3 regions of the Paenibacillus shunpengii genome follow, and region 3 is predicted to be linked to each of the others. Evidence: riboswitches for the same ligand, from Rfam matches in the RefSeq annotation. Region 3 holds a riboswitch; each other region holds the start of a gene.
The links. A riboswitch is a leader RNA that binds a small molecule or an ion and turns the genes downstream of it on or off. The one in region 3 is predicted to bind cyclic di-AMP.

Region 1: linked by a shared signal. The riboswitch ahead of ACFSVM_RS07640 (C40 family peptidase) and the one ahead of ACFSVM_RS19190 (C40 family peptidase) in region 3 are both predicted to bind cyclic di-AMP.
Region 2: linked by a shared signal. The riboswitch ahead of ACFSVM_RS03255 (hypothetical protein) and the one ahead of ACFSVM_RS19190 (C40 family peptidase) in region 3 are both predicted to bind cyclic di-AMP.

Annotation. Positions count from the first base shown of each region.
Region 1 covers NZ_JBHUMJ010000002.1:1,605,178-1,613,142, reverse strand. The annotation lists gene ACFSVM_RS07650 (beta strand repeat-containing protein) at 1-4,439, shown strand, start outside; gene ACFSVM_RS07645 (DUF11 domain-containing protein) at 4,436-6,130, shown strand; cyclic di-AMP (ydaO/yuaA leader) riboswitch at 6,471-6,608, shown strand; gene ACFSVM_RS07640 (C40 family peptidase) at 6,615-7,076, shown strand; gene glgD (glucose-1-phosphate adenylyltransferase subunit GlgD) at 7,202-7,965, opposite strand, start outside.
Region 2 covers NZ_JBHUMJ010000002.1:722,900-730,864, reverse strand. The annotation lists gene ACFSVM_RS03265 (serine hydrolase domain-containing protein) at 1-353, shown strand, start outside; gene ACFSVM_RS03260 (HAD family hydrolase) at 493-1,146, opposite strand; gene ACFSVM_RS03255 (hypothetical protein) at 1,359-1,772, opposite strand; cyclic di-AMP (ydaO/yuaA leader) riboswitch at 1,913-2,070, opposite strand; cyclic di-AMP (ydaO/yuaA leader) riboswitch at 2,211-2,434, opposite strand; gene ACFSVM_RS03250 (glutathione peroxidase) at 2,811-3,290, shown strand; tRNA gene ACFSVM_RS03245 (tRNA-Leu) at 3,375-3,457, opposite strand; gene ACFSVM_RS03240 (urease accessory protein UreF) at 3,776-4,474, shown strand; gene ACFSVM_RS03235 (hypothetical protein) at 4,749-5,378, shown strand; gene urtE (urea ABC transporter ATP-binding subunit UrtE) at 5,494-6,189, opposite strand; gene urtD (urea ABC transporter ATP-binding protein UrtD) at 6,176-6,979, opposite strand; gene urtC (urea ABC transporter permease subunit UrtC) at 6,939-7,965, opposite strand, start outside.
Region 3 covers NZ_JBHUMJ010000006.1:14,123-22,087, forward strand. The annotation lists gene motB (flagellar motor protein MotB) at 1-140, opposite strand, end outside; gene motA (flagellar motor stator protein MotA) at 127-927, opposite strand; gene ACFSVM_RS19170 (hypothetical protein) at 1,075-1,368, shown strand; gene ACFSVM_RS19175 (4a-hydroxytetrahydrobiopterin dehydratase) at 1,610-1,906, shown strand; gene ACFSVM_RS19180 (c-type cytochrome) at 2,000-2,362, opposite strand; gene ACFSVM_RS19185 (GNAT family N-acetyltransferase) at 2,476-2,973, opposite strand; gene ACFSVM_RS19190 (C40 family peptidase) at 3,100-3,567, opposite strand; cyclic di-AMP (ydaO/yuaA leader) riboswitch at 3,574-3,715, opposite strand; gene ACFSVM_RS19195 (hypothetical protein) at 4,022-4,843, opposite strand; gene ACFSVM_RS19200 (M1 family metallopeptidase) at 4,856-6,838, opposite strand; gene ACFSVM_RS19205 (YwhD family protein) at 6,942-7,448, shown strand; gene ACFSVM_RS19210 (transglycosylase domain-containing protein) at 7,577-7,965, opposite strand, start outside.

The DNA of each region.
Region 1 (7,965 bases), on a different contig from region 3:
ACCTGCAAAATACAGGTAACATCGGTGCACAAGTATCAGTCACAGATCCTATACCTGCTGGTACCCTTTTTGTCCCAGGGAGTGTTACGATTGGAGGCACCAGTGTGCCTGGCGCTGATCCAGTATCAGGCATCTTTATCGGGACACTGACAGCGGGAAGCACCAATACGATTACTTTTCAGCTTCAGGTTGCGTCTCTACCTGCACCGCCTTCCATATCGAATACGGCCTCGGCTAATTACTCCTATGTGCTTCCAAGCGGCCGTACACTAACAGGCTCAAGTTTGTCCAATACTGTCACTATTCCTGTATCGGCTCCAAATGTAACCGTTGATAAAATTGCCAACGCAGCCGAAGCCGCAATCGGTGATGTCATCACTTATACCCTTACTGCTTCCAACAATGGCGTAGAGCCTGTCAGCAATGTCATTATCTCGGATACCATCCCGCAGGGAACCGTCTTTGTTCCGGGTTCAGTAAGAGTTAACGGTGTGGTGTCTCAAGCTTCCAATCCTTCTGGTGGAGTGGCCATCGGGTCTGTACCTGGTCAGTCCTCCGTCGTAGTCAGCTTCCAGCTTCAAATTGTTGCCCTCAACGAAACAGGAATAGTAGCGAATCAGGCAAGTGTCGCTTTTACCAGTGGTACATTCACCGGGGCATCTGTATCCAATACTGTTATCCTGCCTGTCTATAATGCGAATGTATCACTAACCAAGTCTGCTAACAGATCAAACGTCACTGTAGGTCAAACCTTAACGTATACTTTTATACTCTCTAACACAGGAAACACACCGGCTTTTGCCACACTCTTCGATGAGCTTCCGCCAGAGGTCGTATTTGATGCTAACAGTGTTGTCATTGATGGTCAGCCTACTCCAGGCGCAGACCCGGAAACAGGGATCAACATTACCAGCATTCCTGCGGGCGGAACGACAACAGTCACCTTCATTGCGACCGTCAATGATCTGCCGTTATCCCAGCGGGTGATCAATCAGGCTGACGTGAATTACTTCTACCAGACAGGAAGCGGAAGAATATTAACCGGTACTGCTTCCTCCAATTCGGTCACGGTTAACGTCTCGGCTCCAAATGTGACACTTAGTAAGACTCCCTCCAGAACAACGGCTATTGTGGGAGATTCCATTATTTATACGATTGTCGTTACAAACAATGGAGGCGCACCAATTAATAACATCGTACTTAGCGATAGGCTTCCATCCCAAGTTTCCTTCATTCCTGGGAGCGCGACTGTAAATGGAACTCCTCTTCCATCTGCATCTCCGCAATCAGGTATTCCAATCGGCAGCTTGGCTCCTGCAGTCAACGCGACCGTAACTTTTGAGGTGAATGTGACCATGGCAGTGCCTTCAGAAATTAATAACCAATCAACCGTAAGCTTTACATCCGGCGTCTTCTCAGGTACTTCGAACTCCAATACATCTACCATTCCTGTCATACAGCCGCAAATTTCTCTGCAAAAAACAGCAAGTACAAGTAACGCAACAGTGGGTGATACCATTGTATATACCGTTGTTATTACCAACGCAGGCAATCTGGCAGCCGATTTGGTTCTGAGCGATACCGTTCCGGCAGGAACCACATTCTCGCCTAACAGTGTTATTGTTCAGGGCAGCCCGGTTCCCGGTGTGGTCATTAGTGATGGGGTCAGTATTGGTACCATTGCTGCAGGACAGAGCGTAACCGTCTCTTTTGCCGTCGTGGTTACTTCCCTGCCGTCACCACAGCTGATCACCAATCAGGCATCCTCTGTCTTTACTTTTACACCTCCGGATAATCGGACGTTGACGGGCACTGCGGTATCGAATACCGTCAGCTTCCCCGTGTCCGCTCCAGATGTAGAAGTGACGAAATCGAGCTCACTGGCCGATGTTTCAGTGGGAGATATTATTACCTTTACGGTAACTACCCTGAATGAAGGGATTGCTCCGGTCACGAACGTCCTGTTCTCAGATCCTACGCCAGGCACGACCTTCATACCGGGAAGTGTGACCATTAACGGGGTGCCTGACCCTTCTGCTTTTCCTGCGGGAGGGATTGAACTGGGTACCATTACACCCGGAACCTCCACTACAGTAACCTATAACGTAAGGGTGGACACTATACCTAGTCCTCCTCAAATTACAAATCAGGCGGCGGTTACCTATACATCAGGCGCTTTTACAGGGACCACCTATTCCAACACGCCGATTATTCCGGTATATGAGCCTGTTCTCAGCGCTGTCAAGTCAGGGAGCTCCATCAATGCGACCGTCGGTGATACGATCACCTATACCATTAGTGTCACGAATTCAGGCAACTATGCTGCATCATTCACATTAACGGATCCGATACCAGCTGGGACGTCCTTTGTCGTAAACAGTGTATTAATTAACGGCCTTCCGGCTCCTGGAGCCGATCCGGCAGTAGGTATTCCCGCGGGCGTCGTGGCTCCAGGTACTTCAACAACCATCATATTCTCGGTCGTCATTGATACTTTGCCGAGTCCGCAAATTCTGTCAAATCAATCGTTTATTGCTTATGCTTACACGCTTCCTTCCGGCAGAACCTTAAGCGACAACACCGCCTCCAATGTCTCTGTTATAACCGTCTCTGCTCCAGATGTCGCGGTAGTAAAAATTTCTGCGCTGACGGCGCTATCAGTAGGTGATGTAAATACTTACAGTGTAAATGTCACGAATAACGGCATCGCAGCGGTAAACAATGTAATTCTGAGTGACCCGCTGCCTTCATTTGCAACCTTTGTTCCCGGAAGTGTAACGGTAGATGCAGTATCTATTCCCGCTGCCAATCCTTCTACCGGCATCAACATTGGAAGCATTCCGCCGGGTGCCAGTGTCAATGTTACTTTTCAGGTACAGGTAAACGCTCTGCCTCCGACAACACCTGCTGAGCTTACTAACCGCACAACGGTTACCTTTACTTCCGGTACCTTCTCAGGAAGTACCTTCTCGAATACCGTGTCGACTCCAGTATTCCAACCGATCCTAACGGCCGTAAAGTCCGCCAATACGGCTAATGCAACCGTCGGAGATATCGTCGTTTACAGCATCGTATACTCGAATGCAGGTAATTATGGAGCTAATGTCATTCTTACTGATAACATTCCCGCCGGAACAACACTGGTCCCTAACAGCGTCATTGTAAATGGAGCTCCTATAGCAGGTGCAAATCCGGCTGCAGGTATTGACCTCGGGGTCATCTCGACAACAGCTACTGTCCTCTTCTCTGTAACGGTAGACAGCCTGCCTGTAAGCCAGCAGCTATCCAACCAGGCGAATTCAACCTTTACTTATACATTGCCTGACGGCCGTACGTTAAATGGCTCCTTTGCTTCCAATCTGCTGCAGATTCCGGTCTCTTCGCCGAATGTTTCATTAGTCAAGAGTGTCTCGGTGCCTACAGCAGTGGTTGGCGATACCATAACTTACAGTGTTGTAATTACCAATAACGGGATTACAAATGTCAGTAACGCGGTTCTATCTGATGTTCTTCCGTCCCAGAGCAGCTTCGTTCCTGGCAGTGTTACGATTAATGGCGTTACCCAGCCTAGTGCAAATCCAGCCGGAGGGATCAGCATCGGTACACTTGCACCCGGAGCATCAGCAACCGTTAATTTTGCAGTCAGTATCAATGCTTTGCCCCCAGCGCCATATATTATTGAGAACCAATCATCGATCAGCTTTACAACAGGAACCTTTACGGGAGCTTCTTATTCCAATACGGTATCTACTGCAATCTATCAGCCGATCTTGAATCTCGTCAAAACGGCAAGCTCATCCAACGCGACCGTTGGGGATACAATTGTGTATTTCCTGAGCTTGACGAATAACGGCAATCTGCCAGCAGATATGGTCTTGTTTGATGACTTGCCAACAGGCACCGTGCTCATTCCGAACAGCGTACTCATTAATGGAGTTCCGCAACCGGGAGCAAATCCGGGCACCGGCATACCAGTCGGGCTGGTACAGCCTGGAAATAGCGTATCCATTACCGTTACCCTTCAAGTTGTTGTTGATACGCTGCCGAATCCTCAGCAGTTAGTCAATCAAGCGACCGGCAATTATACGTACTCACCGCCAGATGGGCGTGTATTGTATGGAACCATCAGCTCTAATGTGCTGGTTATTCCGGTATCATCGCCAGATGTTACTGTAGTGAAGAGCTCCCCTGCAATTGATGCTGTCGTGGGAGATGTCATTACATATACTGTCGTTATTACCAATAACGGGATTACAGAAGTGAACAATGTCATCATGGTTGACCCTGTACCAATTGGCACAATTTTTGTCACAGGCAGTGTTACCGTAGACGGTGTACCAAGACCTTCAGCCAATCCAAATTCAGGCATCAATGTAGGAACGATCGAAGAAGGTACCTCTGTCGCAGTTACATTCCAGGTGCAGGTTGTCTTGATATGAGCCTGGATCCGAATCAGGAACGCCTTCTTCAGAACCAAACGTCGGTTACTTTTATATCAGGAGCAACAGGTGGTGTAGCTTATTCCAACCTGGTGAGCATTCCACTAACCGGCCCGGTAATCACGATTCAAAAATCAGCTTCCGTTACGCAAGCTGCATTAGGCAGCATCATCACATACGAGCTGAACATTGCTAACACAGGGAACGCCGATGCAGAGGTTATTGTGCAGGATGCGATCCCGGAAGGTCTGCAATTTATTGTTAACAGTGTGCTTCGGAATGGGCAGCCTCTTCCGGGTGTAGACATTTCTTCACCTCTGAATATAGGTATCGTTGCCAGCAGCTCAGCAGCCAATATCAGTTTTCAAGCCATTGTCACCAGCCTTCCGCCTTCTAACGAGATCTTCAATGTGGCAAGCGCAGCGTATACTTTTCAAACTTTGGATGGCCGAACCATCACGAGATACGTCACTTCTAACGGTGTGCGGATTGCAATTGCCAATGCGCAGCTGACCATATCTCAGCGTGCCAACACGCTTCAAACCTTTGTTGGAGATGTTATTACTTTTACTGTAACGATTCAAAATACAGGCTCCGTACCCGTGCTCAATGCGAGATTGAGCGTAGTGCTCTCTGCAGGAATGAGCTTTGTTCCGGGGAGTGTGATACTTAACGGTATCATCTCTCCGGGTCTTGATCCTGTTCAAGGCTTTATACTTCCCGTCATTAATCCTGGAGAGGTTGTACAGCTGACATACCAAGTTCGTGTGCTCAGCGTTAGTAGTCCTTTATCGAGCGAAGTACTCGTTGCTTACACCTCTGACGGCGTGCCTGTACAGACCAGTTCCAATGAAGTCGTTCTTTCCCCAGTTGAACCCGTCGTGAACATGGTCGTAACGGTCATGCCTGGTCAAGTCACCTATGGAGGCGCTGTACAGTTTACTGCTGTGATACTAAATGAAGGGGATCTCCCGATCGAGGCTGTTTACTATATGAATTTTCCACAAGGTCTTATCTTCGAAGATTATTCGGTTCAAATCAACGGGGTCGAGGTTCACAATGCCAATCCTGTGCTAGGCATAAGGCTGGGGACTTTGTTTCCGAGATCCAGAACGGTCATTACGTACCGAGCCCTTGTATCCTTCACCCCCTATTCCCGATTTACGCAGATGAATCTGATCAATCAAGCAGCTCTCCAGTTTACGTATCGACTGACCGATAGCAGAACGGTCTCGCTTCGTGAGGAGACAGAGGTCCAGGTATTATTTCTTGCACCTGTTATTCAGGCGGAGCTCACTTCACAGCCTGTCCGGGTTGAGCGGGGTGATGAGGTCACCATACGAATCTTGGTTCGCAATACGGGAAATCTTGCAGCAGCTCTATCGCTGCGAGGTCTCATTCCACCGGGTACAGCGCTTATGAGGGGAATCTTGCACTTCCAGGATGGGACCATAAAGCCCTTCTCAATACAAGATTTGATAGACGGGATACTCATCATAGGGGTTCTTGAGCCGGGACAATATGCAGAGATTGAATATATCGTTCGTGTGAATATCGAAGGACTTCTGCCATCCGATTTGTTAAAAGGGTACGTTACTGTATTATTTACTTATTTGTTTGAGAACAAGGAATATACACTGGAAGTTCACTCGAACGAATATATCATTGTAATCGAGCAGCACGATGAATAGAAATATCATACTCATCATATGAAAATCCCTCACTTCAATCCTGGAAGTGAGGGATTTTCTATTCTTGGATGATACTTAACTCCTCAATCTACTAAATTCGACAAAAACTAATGACAAGTTTGTCAGAAATTTATGAACGAATGAACACCTTCCAAAGTTCCTATACCTTCGGTTTAACGAGCACTTCACGATTTATTTTACACAACAACGAAAAAACTATGCCAAACTTCGGAAAAGAGAGTTGATAAATATACCAGTGAATGATAAAATCCAAAAGTAGATAAAGTAACAATTTCGTAATCATTAATGTCACTTTCGTTGTCGAAATCATTAGGTGTATGACTGATAACTGCCGAATTCTCGCACCAAGAAGCGGGGGACCCGACCATTTATGGGTGAATTGATCAATATTAAAGTGATCATAGGGAACCTTCAACCGAATCCTTAGCTAACCTCGCAGGCATTGGAAGGAGTATTATTTACTTTGAAAAAGACACTAACAGCAGCGGCACTAGGGTTCGCTCTATTATTCTCCGCAGGAGTTACAGAAGCATCCGCATCTATTCTATCTAAAACAGTTAACAATACCGTAGGCATACCTTACCAATTTGGTGGTTCCACTCTATCCGGATTCGATTGCTCCGGATTTACTCGTTATGTATATAAGCAGCTTGGTGTGAATCTGCCTCACAGCTCCAAACAGCAATTCCATAAAGGACAGGCTATCAAGAAATCCGAGCTTGTAAAGGGAGATCTTGTCTTCTTTAATACCAGCGGATCCGGTGTTTCACATGTGGGAATTTACCTTGGCAACAATCAATTTGTGTCCGCTACCTCATCCAAAGGGATCGCCATTACACCGATTAACAAAGGATACTGGAGCTCCAAGTACTACGGAGCCAAAAGAATACTGAGCCCGGCCTCTGCTGAGAGAGCTGGATTATAATTACATTACCCGATATATTATCGTTCAAACAATAGTACAAGCATATAAAATAAATGAAGAAGGTCCAGGAATGATTCCTGGACCTTCTGATGTATATGACACAGCAAGGGCTTGGAGCATTACGTTTAGATTTGGCTGCTCTTCGCAATGACATAGGGCTTCTTGGCATCACCGATCAACCTGCGATCCGCAGACAAGTGTACATCCTTATCCAATATCACGTTCTCAAGCACCGCATTCTCCTCAATTACGCATTTCTGCATAATAATCGAGTTACGTATTCGCGCCCCGCTATGTATCTTAACACCCCTAAAAATGATACTGTTCTCCACCGTTCCCCCAATAACGCATCCATTCGCAATTAAGGAATTACTGACTTCGGCCTGTTCCAAATAACGAGTTGGCGGCTCATACTTAATCTTGGTATGCACCTCATGATATTTAAACAGCTGATTGTACTGTTCCTGCTGAAGCAGCTCCAGACTGTTGCGGTAATAGCTGTCCACAGAGTTAATCACGGCATGATATCCATCATAAGCATAAGCTGCGATTTTGAGATTGGTCAGATTGTTCTGTATTCCATCTCGAAAGAAATGATTGTGGCCATGAGCAATACAATGATCTATTAATTTCAGGAACAGCTGCTTCTCTACAATAAATGCACCTAAATAGATATTGGGATGTCCACCTTCCCCATGCATCTCCGTGACCCATCCGTTATCCACATCGATTCGGATGCTTGATTCATATTCTGGGAGAATTTCATCTGCTTTTTTATACAGCAGGGTGATGTCAGCCTGTGTTTCCATATGATAATTAAACATCTCTCTATAATCAGCTGTGTAGAGATGCTGGCTGCCGGTATGAATAATATGTGTTCCAGACCCTC
Region 2 (7,965 bases), on a different contig from region 3:
GGGTCACTTTGGGATGTGCAGGCCTCGTGATCAGCACCGAAGAATTAAGCAGATTCGGCCAAATGCTGCTGGATGAGGGGGCTTACGAGGGCAAGCAGCTGGTGCCTGCAGAATGGATTCAATTTGCGACTCGCAAGCATATTGATTCTGTCGGCGAAGGAGACTGGTCGCTCGGCTATGGCTGTCAGTTTTGGATGTGTTCTCACGGAGCATATCGAGGGGATGGTGCACACGGCCAGCTGCTCGTGATCATACCGGACCGGAGAGCCGTGATTGCTGTTAACAGTGAGGAAGATCGTATACAGTCTATCCTTGACGCAGTGTGGGAGGATGTCCTGCCTATTTTAGAATAAGCCGCCTGTCACTCTTGAACCAACTCCCTGAACGCAGGAAAACTGCGCCCCAGCTGTTAGCTTGCTGCTAACCATCGGAGCGCAGTCCCTCTGCACAGCAGCTACTATCTGCTGTATAAGCCTCAGTTTATTATTAGGTTTATAGAAGCAGGGCCGTCAGTGCGTTCAGATTATTCACAGTATAGTCCGGTGTATCCTTATCATTCGTGAAAGGCTGGTAGCGGCCGTAACCCTGCATAATTCGAATCGTAATCATTCCAAGCGATTTGGCTGGGATAATATCATTATCAATACGATCCCCGATCATGATGGATTCCGAGGGCTCAGCTCCGGCTGTTTTCAGTGCATATTGATATAAGCGCACATCTGGTTTAGACAAGCCTTGTTCGGCCGAACATGCAATAACATCTACATAAGAACGAAGTCCATATTTCTCCAGCCGCTCTTCCGTACCCGGACTTTGGTTAGCCACGATACCGATCCTATAGCGTTCGCCCAGCTGCTCAAGAACAGACCGAGCTTCAGCGTAAGGCTCTTCGAGCTCCTTTTGAAACTTAAGCCTAGGCTTGATATACTCTCTGTCCTCCTCGGAAGGCACGAGCTCCGAAATCGCGTACTGCATGGGAGAAGCGATGTAATTGGAATAGCTCTGAATAAATTTGCTGCGTACGTCCTCCATTGTAATGTTATACCCGAGTCCATTTGCTTCTCTCACAAATTGGCCGATAATGTGATCAACGGGAACCCATTCATTTACGAGTGTATCTCCTATATCAAAAAAGAGCCATTTCACATGATCAAACTTCCCCATAATGCCATTCTCTACCTTTCCATCTGTAAATATAGAAAAAGAGACCCATGCTTATATCACGAGTCTCACATGCTATGTTTCCTTTAACTCCAGTATATCAATCCTGCATCTAATTACGCAAACTGTATAGTAAGCACCTACACTAGCCATTAGCCGCAGTCTCCTGCTTCTATCGCTGTGTGCGTGCAGATCAATTAATTAACAGCAGCCCGTTCTCCATTTAACAGAAATCCTACTTCGCCCTTGATTGTAAAAATAACGTGGTCTGCGCCCATACCGCGGTATACTCCGCGAGGATGATTCAGCTGTGTAATAATGGTAATCGGCTTACGTGTCCAGGGTCTGCATATTTGCAAAAACCGGCAGGTCAGATTCAAGCTGTTCTCAAAAATAAAAATACGTCCTACCGCCGCATTAGGCAGCAGCCATTTACTTGTAAACGCCGTATCCATACGTATAATGTGCTCTACTCCAAGCCGTTTGACCTGCTTCTCTTCCTGTGCACTGTTCGTCAGTACAGCAAAAGAAAGCTTCTTGTACATTAATAATCGAATAAAATTTCTGGCCGCTTCATTTGGTGCCGTAACTAAAATAACTTCATCACTCATTACAATCATTTCCTCCCTGTAATAGAAAAAGACAACAAAAAAAGAACACCGACGATCAAAGGCATGCCCGGTGCTCTCCCACCTATATATCAGAACATGGCAAAACATGACCTGCGATATAGGCGCTACTCGGCTTGCTGCCTCTCCCTTTGTTACGCTTACGAGGTTAGCTGTCGGATTCGGACAAGAGAGATTGCCCTATTCACGGCAATAGCCATGAAATTCACCCCATGGATCGATGCATCCACATCTGGGTCCCCCGCTTTTTGGATCAACAAAAATTCAGCGCATAAATAAAACCACAGAGGATTAAACCTCTGTGGCTGATCGCTCACAAGATTTATCATTCCTCTCTCAAACGTTGGCACAGACGATACCTAGAGAATATTCACGTTAAGCGAAGTGAAGGAAAGAATCATGCATTTCTTCCACATCTCTAGTTCAGCTCTGTACAGCTTACGAGGTTAGCTGTCGGATTCGGACGGTGAGAGTCGTCCTATCTGTTCCTGATGATTCCATATGACATTCCACATGAATCTTCGGTTCAGAATTCACCCCATGCATCGTGTATCATTCGGCTCTCACACCGAATCAAGCACGCTGCCTTACTCTGGTTCCCCCGCTCTCCGCCATATTAGGCAGAAATTAAGCGATCATAGCAATGAGAAACTATTTAAATAAACGGTTGTTCGTTTGCTCAAGATTTACGATATGAATCATACACCCGTTGAAAATCGATGTAAAGCTCCTTCAGCGGCTCATCTTGACGATTTAGCGTTGTTTTTGGATAGAATAAGAGTAAAACATTCATCAATATGCATGCAGCTTATCTGTTCTCAGTTTATCTCGTTATTTCGTTTAATTCTAATGCCTAAGTTTACCTTCGACAATCGTCCCCCTCCATTCTTAAGCTTTGTTTGACTTTCTCCATATATTGTTTAAAATTAAATTGTTATCAATATATATAATGAGATTGATGGAAAACGGCAATACAAGCATCATTTATATTCCAAATTTATAAAAAGGATGGATGAAGGCATGTCGATTTATCAATACCAAGTGAATACACTTAAAGGCCAGAAGTTAAGCATGGAGGAGTACAAAGGAAAAGTACTCTTGATCGTAAATACAGCGAGCAAGTGCGGACTAACCCCTCAATACAAAGGACTGCAGGAGCTATATGACAAATTCAATGACCAATCCTTTGAAATTCTCGGTTTCCCCAGCAACCAATTTGCCGAACAAGAACCGGGCTCAAATGATGAAATCGCAGAGTTCTGCCAAATGAACTATGGTGTGAGCTTCCCGATGTTTGAGAAGATTAAAGTCAATGGAGATGAGGCACATCCGCTGTTCAAGCACTTAAAGGACAGTGCACCAGGTATACTTGGCTCGAAGGCGATTAAGTGGAATTTCACCAAGTTTCTTATCGATCAGAACGGAAATATTGTAAAAAGATACAGTCCACAAACGACACCGGACAAGATTGAAGCGGATATCGCCAAGCTGTTAAAATGAGAATTTTGCATGTAATCCCCGTCGAAACCCACACTGAGCAAAAAAAAGAGCTTGAAGCAAATTGCTTCAAGCTCTTTCGTATGATGCGGTCGAGAGGACTCGAACCTCCACGGGTATACACCCACTACCCCCTCAAGATAGCGTGTCTGCCATTCCACCACGACCGCGCATCTTGTATAGCATTTTCGTGCCAACAAAATATATTATACACACTTATCAACCATAAGTAAAGTCATTATTTTAAAATTTATTTTTTGATTTTAGATAAGACTGTGAAGTTAAGTAAATGTCAATATATCTTACATTAAAAATAGGTATTTAACTGTTTATAGGATATTATTCCGTTTTATTATTGACAGTATAAGGATGTTTATGTAAAAATACATATCAAACATACCGATATTCAAAGATAAATTGACATATACATAACATATGAATTCACCCAAGATGGTTATCGCGTTTAACACAATAAGGGGGCGAATCTGGTGAACAGAGGAAATAAGCTTCTTGATTATGTAAAACTGCTTGATTCCTCACTTCAAGTCGGAGGATTCTCTCATTCCTTCGGACTTAAGTCATACATCGAGGAAGGTACGATCCAAACGACTACCGACCTGGAGACATTCATGCGATGCGAGCTGCATCCAAGTCTCGTGCAGTTGGAAGGCATGGCAATCAAGGCCATCTACACAGCAGTAGAGCAGAAGGATGAGTGGAGAATCGCCCTCATTGATAAGATGCTTCACGTCAAGCGAACCCCTGCTTACAAACGGGAATCCTCCAGAGCCATGGGAAAGCGTCTCATCAAACTGTCTAAAGCGCTGCATCCATGGATGGACTTTGAGCATTTCGAAGCTCTTATCCATCGATATGATGCTGTCGGCTCACTCCCCGTCGTTCATGCCTGGATCAATACTCAGCTTGAGGTTACCGCCGACGACGCAGCTTCCGGTTATCTTCATGCTGCCAAGGATGTATGCCTGATTCACGCAAGACGACTATTAAAAATCGAAACCCGCGATCTCGACGCCTTGTCCAGCGTACTGGACAGTGACCTCGAAGAAGAATGGAACAGAGCCAGAAGCGCAAGCCTCCAGCCCTTCCAGAGCTCAATTCTGTCAATGCAATCCCTCATACCGGGCTTCCCCTTCCACGAATCCGGTATTGAACATACAAGAGCTTAAGCCTAAGGCCCCTCCAGCTCACCTCTTCAGGGCCTCCCAAGCCCCTCCCTATCTAAAGCACGCCTGGCCCCCTTCCTCTGCCAGCGTGCTTTTTTTCGTCATAATTCCACTTTACGCTGTCGCAAAAGAACGACGTATGTAAGTGATTAATGATTGTTAGATGACGCAAGAACGTATATAATATGATCAACCTTTTTTTTGGAAGAAACTCAATCTCAACACAACACCTCTGATCCATTAAAAATGTCAATATAAGTGTAGGGAGAGACTACTATTGTCCGAAGCCGAACCCTTTTTTATAAAGACCTCGTCCGAAGATTTCAAGTCAACCATTGTCATTATTGACGCTTACGGAACGATATGCTCGTACAACCATCCTCTGCCCGAGAAGATGTCCCGTTATGAATGTATTACCAGTACCAATTGGCTGGGTTCTAATTATTTCAATCTAATGGCGTCATTTCCAGGGGCGTGTCCACACAGCATGAATAACATTATCAATCAACTCAAAGAAGTACTAAACAACAACATGGCAGGTTATGTGTGCGAAGTCAGGATACTGCGGGACAACAGTTACATATGGCTTCGTCTGGAAGCATCTCTATATGAAACCTCCCTCCAATCTGACTTCAAAGGACTTGTCGTTACTCACGTTGATATCACACACCTGAAACACCTTGAACATCATCTCAAGGATGCCTCTTCCCAAATACGAACTCTTCGAGGAATGCTGCCGATCTGTGCTGTATGCAAGCGCATCAGAGATGAAGAAGATGAATGGAATACTGTGGAGAGTTTTGTCGAGAAGCATACACATGCCGAATTCACCCATGATATATGCCCTGAATGCATTCGCAAGCTGTACCCGCAATATGCAAGGATTCTAGATCACCCCTTGAGCTAGTTAACACCAGCGTTCACATAGCTCATGAATCATCAAAAAAAAACTCACCTAGAACGGACTCCTTCCGAATCAGGGCGAGTGTTTTTGTAATACCGTATTTCTTAGTTTAAACCACCTAGACCGTGAGATAATGCTCAAATGCTGCCAGATCCAGATCCTCCGGCTTGCCATGCATCGCAATACTACCCTTATCCATGACATAAATATAGTCTGCCACACTGCGAACAAATTCCTCGCTCTGCTCTACGAGCAGAATGGCCGTATCCTTCTGATTCTTAATCCGAATAATGACATCGCGAATATCATCTACAATCGACGGCTGAATTCCTTCTGTCGGCTCATCCAGCAGCAGAAGCTTAGGCCTCGCGGCCAGCGCTCTTGCAAAGGCGAGCTGCTGCTGCTGCCCTCCACTTAGATCTCCACCTTGCCGCTTGTACATCGTAGGCAGCACCGGGAACATAGCAAGCACATCCTCAGGAAACACTTTGCTTCTCTTAGAGGCTGTTTCAAGACCCAGCATCAGGTTCTCTTTTACGGACAGTTGCGGAAAAATATCCCGGCCCTGCGGAACATATCCGATGCCTGCACGGGCTCTCTTCGCAGAATTCCACTCCGAGATATCCGTACCCTCCCAGCTTATTTCACCTTGGCTCGTCTTGAGAACACCCATAAGCGTACGAAGTAGAGTTGATTTACCGACTCCATTTCTGCCCATTAGACACACGACCTGTCCTGGTTCGATATCCAGATGAACACGACGGAGCACCATACTCTCACCATATCCAGATTCAATATTTTTAAGTGACAGCATCCTGCTTCCTCCTTTTGCCCAAATAGACCTCGGCGACAACAGGATTCTGCTGAACCTCAAGCATGGTCCCTTCCGTCAGCAGCTTGCCCTCATGCATAACCGTGACCTTCTCTGCATATTGTCTGACAAACTCCATATCGTGCTCAACAACGACTACAGAGCGTTTCTTGGCAATACTCCGAAGCAGTTCTCCCGTCTTCAACGTTTCATCATCTGTCATCCCGGCCACCGGCTCATCAAGCAGAAGTACATGAGGCTCCTGCAGCAGCAGCATCCCGATCTCAAGCCACTGCTTCTCTCCATGAGACAGCGCCCCCGCCCTTACCAGGATTCGATCGGTTAGACCGATCTGTGTAAGGACTTCTTCCATCGCATGGCTTATCTCGCCTCCACGAAGACCTCGCAGCGAATGAAAAGCCCCTTTGTTCTGATCATCAGCAAGCTCCAGATTTTCCTTGACCGTTAGACCACCGAACACCGACGGCGCTTGAAATTTCCGTCCGATTCCAAGCCTTGCGATCTGATGCTCTTTTTTACGAGTCAAGTCGGTTCCATCAGGAAGCAGCACCTTACCGGACACAGGCTTCGTTTTACCGCAAATGACATCAAGCATCGTGGTCTTCCCTGCCCCGTTAGGCCCGATCAGAAAGTGAAGCTCATTAGATCTGAGGTTAAGATTCATCCCGTTCACAGCGACGAAGCCTGAAAAAGACACCGTTATGTCCTGAACAGACAGAACCGTTTTTCCTTTAGGATGTAGCTCGTTCGGCTTCAACAACGGACTTGGCATCTCGAGCACCTCCCTTCCGTCTCCACCATCTGGACAGATTATGATATACCCCGACAAGTCCACGAGGCATAAACAAGACAATAGCTACAAATAAACCACCCATAACGAACAGCCAGCCCTCTGGATACGCCTCACTAATCCCTGTCTTCGCTGCATTCAGAATGACGGCACCAATCACAGCACCAATTAATGTCCCTCTGCCTCCAAGCGCTACCCACAGCACCATCTCAATAGAAGGAACGATACCCATCATAGAAGGAGATATAATTCCTACTTGCAGTACATAGAGCATTCCAGCGAGACCAGCAAGCGCCCCTGACAAGGTAAAGGCCAGTGTTTTGTACCAAGCAGGATCATAGCCCAAGAATCGAACACGATTCTCTCCGTCTCGAGCGGCTTCCAGCACCTGACCAAACCGACTGCGAACGATACGTCTGCACAAAATATAAGCAAGAACCAGAACCACCAGTGTTACATAATACAACATAATGGTGGTAGTGGGATGGTGCAGCTGCATACCGAAAATTTGGTTATAGCCGGTTAGACCGTTCGTTCCACCTGTCCACTCCTGTTTACCAACAAACAAGGTAACGACAATCATAACAAGCGCTTGGGTCAGAATTGTAAAGTATACTCCGGCGATCCGATTTTTAAAGGTGAAAAAACCGAGTAGAAACGCCAGCAGTGCCGGAAGTAAAATCCCGAGCAGCATCGCGATCGGAAACGATCGAAAGGGCTCCCAGAACCACGGAAGCTTCTCCACACTGTTCCATACCATAAAATCAGGCAGCGAAGCCCCACTTGCCTGCAGCTTCAAATACATCGCCATCGCGTACGCTCCAAGACCGAAGAATACACCATGGCCCAAGCTAAGTACACCACCATACCCCCATATAAGATCCAGTCCTATAGCCAAGATAGCCACGGCCAGAAATTTCGCCAGCAGACTTAGTCGGAACTCCGTGGAAACAAGCGGCGCAAGACTC
Region 3 (7,965 bases):
TTCTGAGCGTCAATGGAGCTCATGGAGAACAACGTGATAAACAAGGCAAGAAGCAATGTCATGAGGTCAGAGTAGGGCAGCAGCCAGCTCTCATCTACATGCTCTTCATGCTCTTCATGTCTTTTCTTAGTCTTTTTCACCTGTACTTCCCTCCTTGCTTGCAAGCTCTGCACGTTCGCTCGGGGTCAGGAATACGGACAACTTCTGATTGATCGCAATGGTGGATACACCGGATTGGATGGACAACAGACCTTCGACCATCATTAATTTAAGCTCGGCTTCTTTTTTGGAAATACGCTTGAGCTTATTCGCAATAGGGTGCCAGAGCACATATCCTGTAAATATACCTAACAGGGTCGCAATAAAGGCAGCTGCGATGGCGTGAGCCAGCTTGTCCATATCACTCAGATCGCCAAGGGCGGCGATAAGACCGACAACCGCGCCAAGAACACCAAGCGTAGGAGCATACATACCCATTTGAGAAAAGATCAATGCACCTGTCTTGTGTCGTTCCTCCGTTGCGTGAATGTCCTCCATCAAGACGTCACTGACAAATTCCTGATCATTGCCGTCTATAATCATACGCATCCCGCTGCGCAGGAAGTTATCGTCGATTTCATCTACTTTTGCCTCGAGTGCGAGGAGTCCTTCGCGGCGTGTAATGGATGCCCACTCGGAGAACATGCTGATCAGTGATACCTTATCAATCATCTTCTGCTTCATGAAGACAATCTTAAACAGCTTGGGTATTTTTTTGACCTCTGACATGGGGAATGCCATAAAAATAGTAGCCGCCGTACCACCAAAAATAATCAGGTAAGCTGCAGGGTTGTTCACCAAATTAATAAGTGGTGCACCCTTAAAGATCATACCTACAACTAGGGACACTAACCCTAGTATCAGTCCAATAATTGTTGAAATTTCCATCATACACCTCATCCATGAGATTTAATCTGAATCCTTTCAAGATATCCCTTTGATTTATAATATTTATCGACACGTTATTCATTTTTGTGAAGGGTTAATTTTCCGGTATAATAGAAACACGATACTAAAAATGGAGTGAACACACATATGGGCGTAAAACATGGACGTGAGTATAGCGACATATTAGAAGATTTGATAAAGGCTATTGCAAAAATTCCGGATCGATATACGTTCTTCGAGATGGAAGAAGAGGACTGGGAGCGGCTTGGAGCCGCAGACCGACGCGAGGTGGATGAAGCGCTTGCAGAAGATTTGTTCTACGCGCTGGGAAGCGAATCCATGATCACGGTTGGAAGTGGAGTCGTGATTCACGATAAGGAAAATCATCGTCTGAATATATTGATAGGCGAGGATGAACTGGACTTCGTAACCCTGATTTAGGGCTAATGGGGCGCTGGAATTAGGATCGCTTACATGATAAGATGGAACACGATAAGCCGTTTACCAGATAGCAAACGGTTCCTTATTGTAAGATATCAGTAAATATAGAGATAGAATTGCACCTAAGCTTGCTGATATGCTTAGCATTCTTTTACTGCATTTATTGCAGTGCCTGTATTTACGTGAGGCACCGGGTCTGCTGAATGTAAGTACGTCTTATCAAGGAGGTTAGATTGAAGCGATGGTCTTTACACAAGAGGAAGTAGAAGCTCATCTAGATAAACTTGAGGGCTGGGAATACGAAGAGGGGCGCTGGATTGTCCGTAAGTTCACGTTTACCAGCTTCATGAAGGGGATTGCCTTTGTTGATGAAGTCGGATTAATATCCGAAGCATTCAATCATCACCCTTTTATCACCATCGATCATAAAGTGGTCACACTGCGGCTCACTTCATGGGATGATGGAGGAATAACAGCGATCGATATTAAAGAAGCACAACAATATAATGAAGCTTACGATAGAATGATGCAAAATTAAGCTGCAATGGAATTAACAAAACACGCCTGTAGGAGTGCGTTCTGATGACAGATACAAACTCTTGCAGGCGTGTTTTATTTAAGTTATATGATTCTACTTCTTCTCGGCCAGCCACAAAGCAAGGTTCGCAATCTCTTCTTCTGTGAGCTGACCTTCAAACGCCGGCATCCCGCCGCTTGTGCCTTCACTAATAATCTGGTACAGCTTATTGGCATCATGTTCTGCACCAATGGTTTGCAGTGACGGTCCCATACCGCCTTCCAGTTGGTTACCGTGACAAGTAATACAGCTTGCCTTCGCCTTCTCCTCAGCAGCCGCAGCGTCTAGCGTTACCTCGGGCATTGCCGGAGGCTGTTCCTCTTCAGCCACATGTTCTCTTCCTGGAACCGTAAACATTAACACGAGGGCAAAAGCGCAAGCGAAGAAAAATAACCCACTCATGATCCATTTCTTCATTCGTTGTGTCCTCCTACTATGTACAATCCTTCATTTATTATAAAGGATCATGAACCTGCTTCATAGTATTTTATGGTAAATATTTAAACAAAAGTTAGGAGAGACAATCATGTCTATTTGAGCTTTACTCCGGTATACACCATACAGAAGAACAACTTGGGGCCCTCTGGAGTAAGACGCTCATAGGTATCATGAATGGTAAATCCCGCATTTTCATAAGTGCGGATCGCTCTTTTATTCCAGGTGAGAACTTCAAGATCAATCTCATTCTGCGGCTGCCGGGAAGCAGCCTCCTGTACAATGGTGCTTACAAAGGGAGCCCCTAACCCCTGCCCACACAGGTCAGGTCTCAAGCCTAGACCAAGCCGGGTCACACCGGCTAGAGGAAATAATTGTGCGAAGCCATATAGCTCACCAGTATCATTTACAATGGATAAATACTGTGTATCTCGGAGCTTAGGGTCGCCGAATTCAATCTCAAGTGCCTTCATCTGCTCCCAGGGCAGCCAGCCGTATATGTTATAAGGAGGTTCGTACTGCCAAGTGCAGATCTCAGCTGCATGCTCTTCACTCATAGGAAGGGCATGAAAGGTCGTTCCTTTCTGCGTCATGTCATCGTCTCCTTTGCCATCCCTCATCCAATAGTCATCCCTAATATAATATAAAAAGCCCGAAGATGGATTACTATTTAGTAATCTAATCTTCGAGCTATAAGGTTCGTTCCAGCACAATGTTGCTTAATCTAATGCAGCAGTTTCGTATTCTTCTGTACTCATGATACGTTTTGCACCAATGTAACGTTTTTCATAGTAGCTCTCGTCCAGCTTGCTGATAATAACTCCTTTGGAGGAGGAAGCATGTGCAAATTTACCGTCACCTACGAAGATGCCGACATGGGATACACCATTTCCGCTTGTGTTAAAAAATACAAGGTCGCCAGGTCTCATCTCAGAACGGGATACAGACTTGCCCATTTTGTATTGAGAACCAGATTGATGAGGCAGATCGATGCCGAGTTTATCAAATACATACATGGTAAAACCAGAGCAATCAAATCCGTTTAAAGTCGTACCGCCATATTTATATTCGGTTCCCTTAGCGTTATCAATGACCTTGTCCATTTTGGAATCGGCGAATGCACTTCCTGTTCCGATGGAGAATGCAATAGCAAGACTCAGTGCTGCAGCAGTTAGTGACTTTTTCAAGAAAAAATAATCCCCTTCCAATGCCTGCGAGGTTAGCTTAAGGATTCGGTAGAAGGTTCCCCTATGATCACTTACGTTGCGAGATCAATTCACCCATAAAAGTGGTTCCCCCGCTTCCCAGATGCCAGGAATTTGGCTGTTCTAATGATGTGCACCTGTGAAAGTCGCTCACTCTTGTAAGACTATGTACTTAGTTAGTTAGTAAAAGTTACAACAATTATTACAAAGTTGTTACTAGAAGTTCTGGGCCTATTGTAACAGAGATTGTGTAAATTTGGCAATCGTTTTTTAGATAAAATATTACAAAAAACAAGCCTCACTCTAGGAAAAGAGCGAGACTTGTGAACTTTTTTGACGTTAAGCAGTCGGACTTAATTTCTGCTATGAAAGCGTTGTATTCGCGCTGGAGTGCGGTTTGGACAAGAGAGGTAGGATATTAATTGAGACAATAAATTCAGGCATCTTCGCTATTGGATCGCCAAATACTGAATTGAGAACTAATCTTCCATACATTGATGAGTGATCGAACGAGATGATAAGACTGCTGAAGAATCAGGGCTAAAAGTCCTGTCCATATGAGAGATACGGCCGTGAAAGCACTGAACAGCAGAATGGCAAGTGTGCTAAGTGTCAGGGCAACTCCAGTGACAGGAAGTGCATGACGGAGGCAGATCCATACAGCACCAAGGCCGCTTCGATTGCCTGTCAGTCCAAACTGGACATATAGGAGCAGCTGCTTGATGATGTAGGCATAAACGATCCATAAGATGACGTAAGGAGCCGCCTGCAGAAGAAGATTCTGATTGTAGACTGCATTCATGAGAATGGGGAGCACCTTTGGAAGGATCCAGTAGGCAGGCAGCAGCAGCAATATGATCTCAATGAGATAGAGTAACGATGTCTTTTTCCAGTGCTTAAGTGTCCCTCGAAAAAAGGAGAAGCCTTTGGTGCTTGACTCTTCATGAAGGCTGTGGAACAAACCCGCCCGAATCAGTGGAGTAATGAGCATCCTTAAAATGAACATGAGGACAAGCAGCCATACATATTCATGGACTGTGGAGCTGGTGCTCAAGCTGATCTGCCCCTCTAACCAGAACAAGATCTGGCTGAGCTCATGAGGAGGGGGATCTGGATAGCGCATAAGCAAGGGGATGACCGCAGAGGACACGACTTTGTACAGAAGAACACCCCATAGCAGTTGGTACAGAAACAAGAAGATGACGATTAGAAAATGACGCTTCACTAACTTAAAACCTTCGGAGAGATAAGATTTCATCCACTATACACCTCACCATGACAGACTTCCGAGCAAGAGCTCCAACACTTTGGTAATACTGATATTAAACCGGGTCTCCAATACTTCATCTCCTTCAGCTTTTAAGTAGTTGTTCATATGCTTGTTCTCAAGTGTGATGGAGTACTCAGGATCAACCATTGCCCAATCCAGCGGAGATTTGTAAGTCAGGTTGTAGATGATTTCTCCACCTTTACCGTCCCATACCTTGCGAATCATATGCCCGTCTGCAAAAGTAAATACGATAGGAATCTCTGAGTAATCGCCTGCATTCTTCGCCACTCTGATCGAGGAAATATAGCTTGGCTCCTCGGATGTCCCCTGTTCCTTGATGGCGATGGAATCTACGGAGAAATCAGCCATTTGGCTGCCATAAATATATTGGTCAAAATAGGTGTCCCACGATCTGCGGGTAACCTGCTCTACAACCTTTTGGAATTGAGCAGTCGTCGGATGCTTGAACCGATACTTGGCTGCATAGGTAGCCATAATCTGATCCATCTTCTTGGTACCCACCTGCTGTTCTATACCCAGGAGGACGAGTTTGCCTCTTGTGTATACATTCTCTGCATAGTGATTATGAGAGTCATACTTCCAGGCTTCCTGTGTAAGTGGAGCAGGCGAGCTCATCGATGCAGATTGCAGCGGCAGATTGGGAGTTAGACCATATTCCTGTTCCATTAGGCGATCTTCTGCATAGGAGGTGAATGCTTCATCCAGCCAAGCTTCTTCAAATTCATTGCTCGCGATCATGCCATAGAAATATTGATGGCCAATCTCGTGAATGACGGTTCTCTCGAGCTCATAACCAGGAGAGGTGTCATCCGCGCCAAAGGCAGTAATCAGTGTCGGATATTCCATTCCTCCCGCGCCATTCGCTTCTATAGGAGGAACAACGATGGACAGGGTAGAGTAAGGGTACCTTCCGTACCAGTCGCTGTAATTAGAAAGTGCAGATTTGGCTGCGTAAAAATAGCGATCCTTCAGATCCGCATGAGCCGGATCAAGATACAGCTTAATGCGTACTCCCGGAACATTTGGTGAGGAGAATGGCTCCTCAGCTACGATAAAGTTCGGTGAAGCCGCCCAGGCAAAATCATGAACATCATCAGCATAGAACTGGTAAATCCTCTGGCCATCCTGCTTCGTGTATGGCTTGGTCGGGAATCCGGTTGCAGCGACGATATAATCCTCAGGGACTTTTATCCGTACACTATAAATGCCGAAGTCGGAATAGAATTCTGAGTTCCCATGATATTGGTGAAGGTTCCATCCCTCGGTTGTCCGATTACGTCTGCCAGCAGGCTCGTAGACACTTATTTTAGGAAACCACTGACCTGCCATGACAAATTCATCGGCTGTACCCATCCGGGCAAAAATTTTAGGCAGCTCGACTTCAAAGGCTATGTTCAATGTAATGCTTTCGCCCCCTTTGACAGGCTTGGGCAGACGAACCTTCACAAGACTGCGGTCGTTCATATTGCCATCGTCCGGCTGGACATACTGAATGCGATGCAATAGCGACAATCCTTCTGTCGTTTTGATCTCGGTAAGCTTCATGGAGCCATAGCCGTCCTTCGGCATAACATCACCTCGAAGCTTTCCGCCGGACTCCTTCATAAAGGTTGTCTGATCAGAGGAGAAAGCATTGGGATATAGATGAAAATATAATTCATTTACGGTTTTGGTTCCCGGATGTGTCCAAGTCATGATGGAGGTGCCTTTTAAGGTGTTCTCTTCGGTCAGCTGCACGTCAATGTGATATTCGACAATGCGGTCGCTCAGCACTTCAGCTCGAGGAGTTTGAACGCTTTCCTGTACCGGTGCAGGTGCTGGATTAGCCCCAGGCTTGGCCGTATTTGGTGCGAGAGCAGGTAGAGCATCCGGGGAGCCGCTTAGACTGAGCAGCAGTGTGCCGCCAAGGACACAGACAGCAATAATAGAAGATAGAATAACTTTCGCGCGAACTGGGGTCATACATTATATACCTCCCGTTGACAAGCATCTAAGGCATGTATATGTTTGCAACGGGACAAATATTAGTTAAAATATTGGTATCAACTTTTGGAGGCCATAATCAATGGAACAAAACGGTCAAAGCGGCAAGAAACAAATTGCCTTGAATATTGTAAGCAGTAAGAGCAAGCATAAAGGATTTGGTGCAGGATCCATTGATCTGAACAACTTATCTCCTGTCATTATTGATGCTGGAGAGGCGAAGATTGATATTGGCGCCATGCATGCGAAGAGCAAAGTGGAGCGGGGGATTAAATTCTCTGCGGATAAGGCAGATGTGCCGAACGGCCGCCAGGTGTGGCTCGTATGGGTGGCAGTGGACCGTACTCCGGAAGGGCAGCTGTATGCAGGCGCCACTGCTTGCGAAATGTGGATTGATACGGAAGCGAGAAGGGGCTGGAAGATTCTCGCCGATCATGTGAACAAGATGGATTATGCAATGAAGCGCCGGATCATGCTGGATGGGCTGGGAGCAGAAGAGAAAGCAGCATTGAAGAAGCTGCTTATAGCTCATAATGAGGACTGGTGGAATGCTTCTCCAGAAGAATTGAAGCAAGCGCTGGAAAGCTGATAATATTGTTCAAATCTAAAAGAACCGCAGGGCTGAAGTTCATCAGCTCTGCGGTTCTTTGCTGTTTAATCGTGCCGTTGCCCGGGCACGGAGTCACCAAGCACGTACGTAAAACCCAGGTTTCAGGCTTATTTGGTCCACCAATTCTTAAAGTGATCCCACCAAGTATCATCTCGTTCTCTCTCAATATCCTGCTCCGTCGAGTCTTGTTCCGGCTCAGCATAATGCTCGGTACAATATTCGGCCGGCTCTGTGCCGCGAAGGAATACTTCGAGCCTGCGATTCTCACAATAATTGCCGGCAAGCTTGCCAGTTGTCGGATCGACATAAACACTGGTCACGCCTTCAGGCACAGGAAATACTTTTGGAGGCACATTCTCAAGCGCCTTCTCTGTGTATTCGGCGAAGATCGGAGCAGCCCTGCGGCTCTCCGTTGTTGTAATCTCTTTTCCTTCATCGTAGCCAACCCACACAGCGGTCGCGAGTTCCGGTGTATATCCCACCATCCAGGCATCGG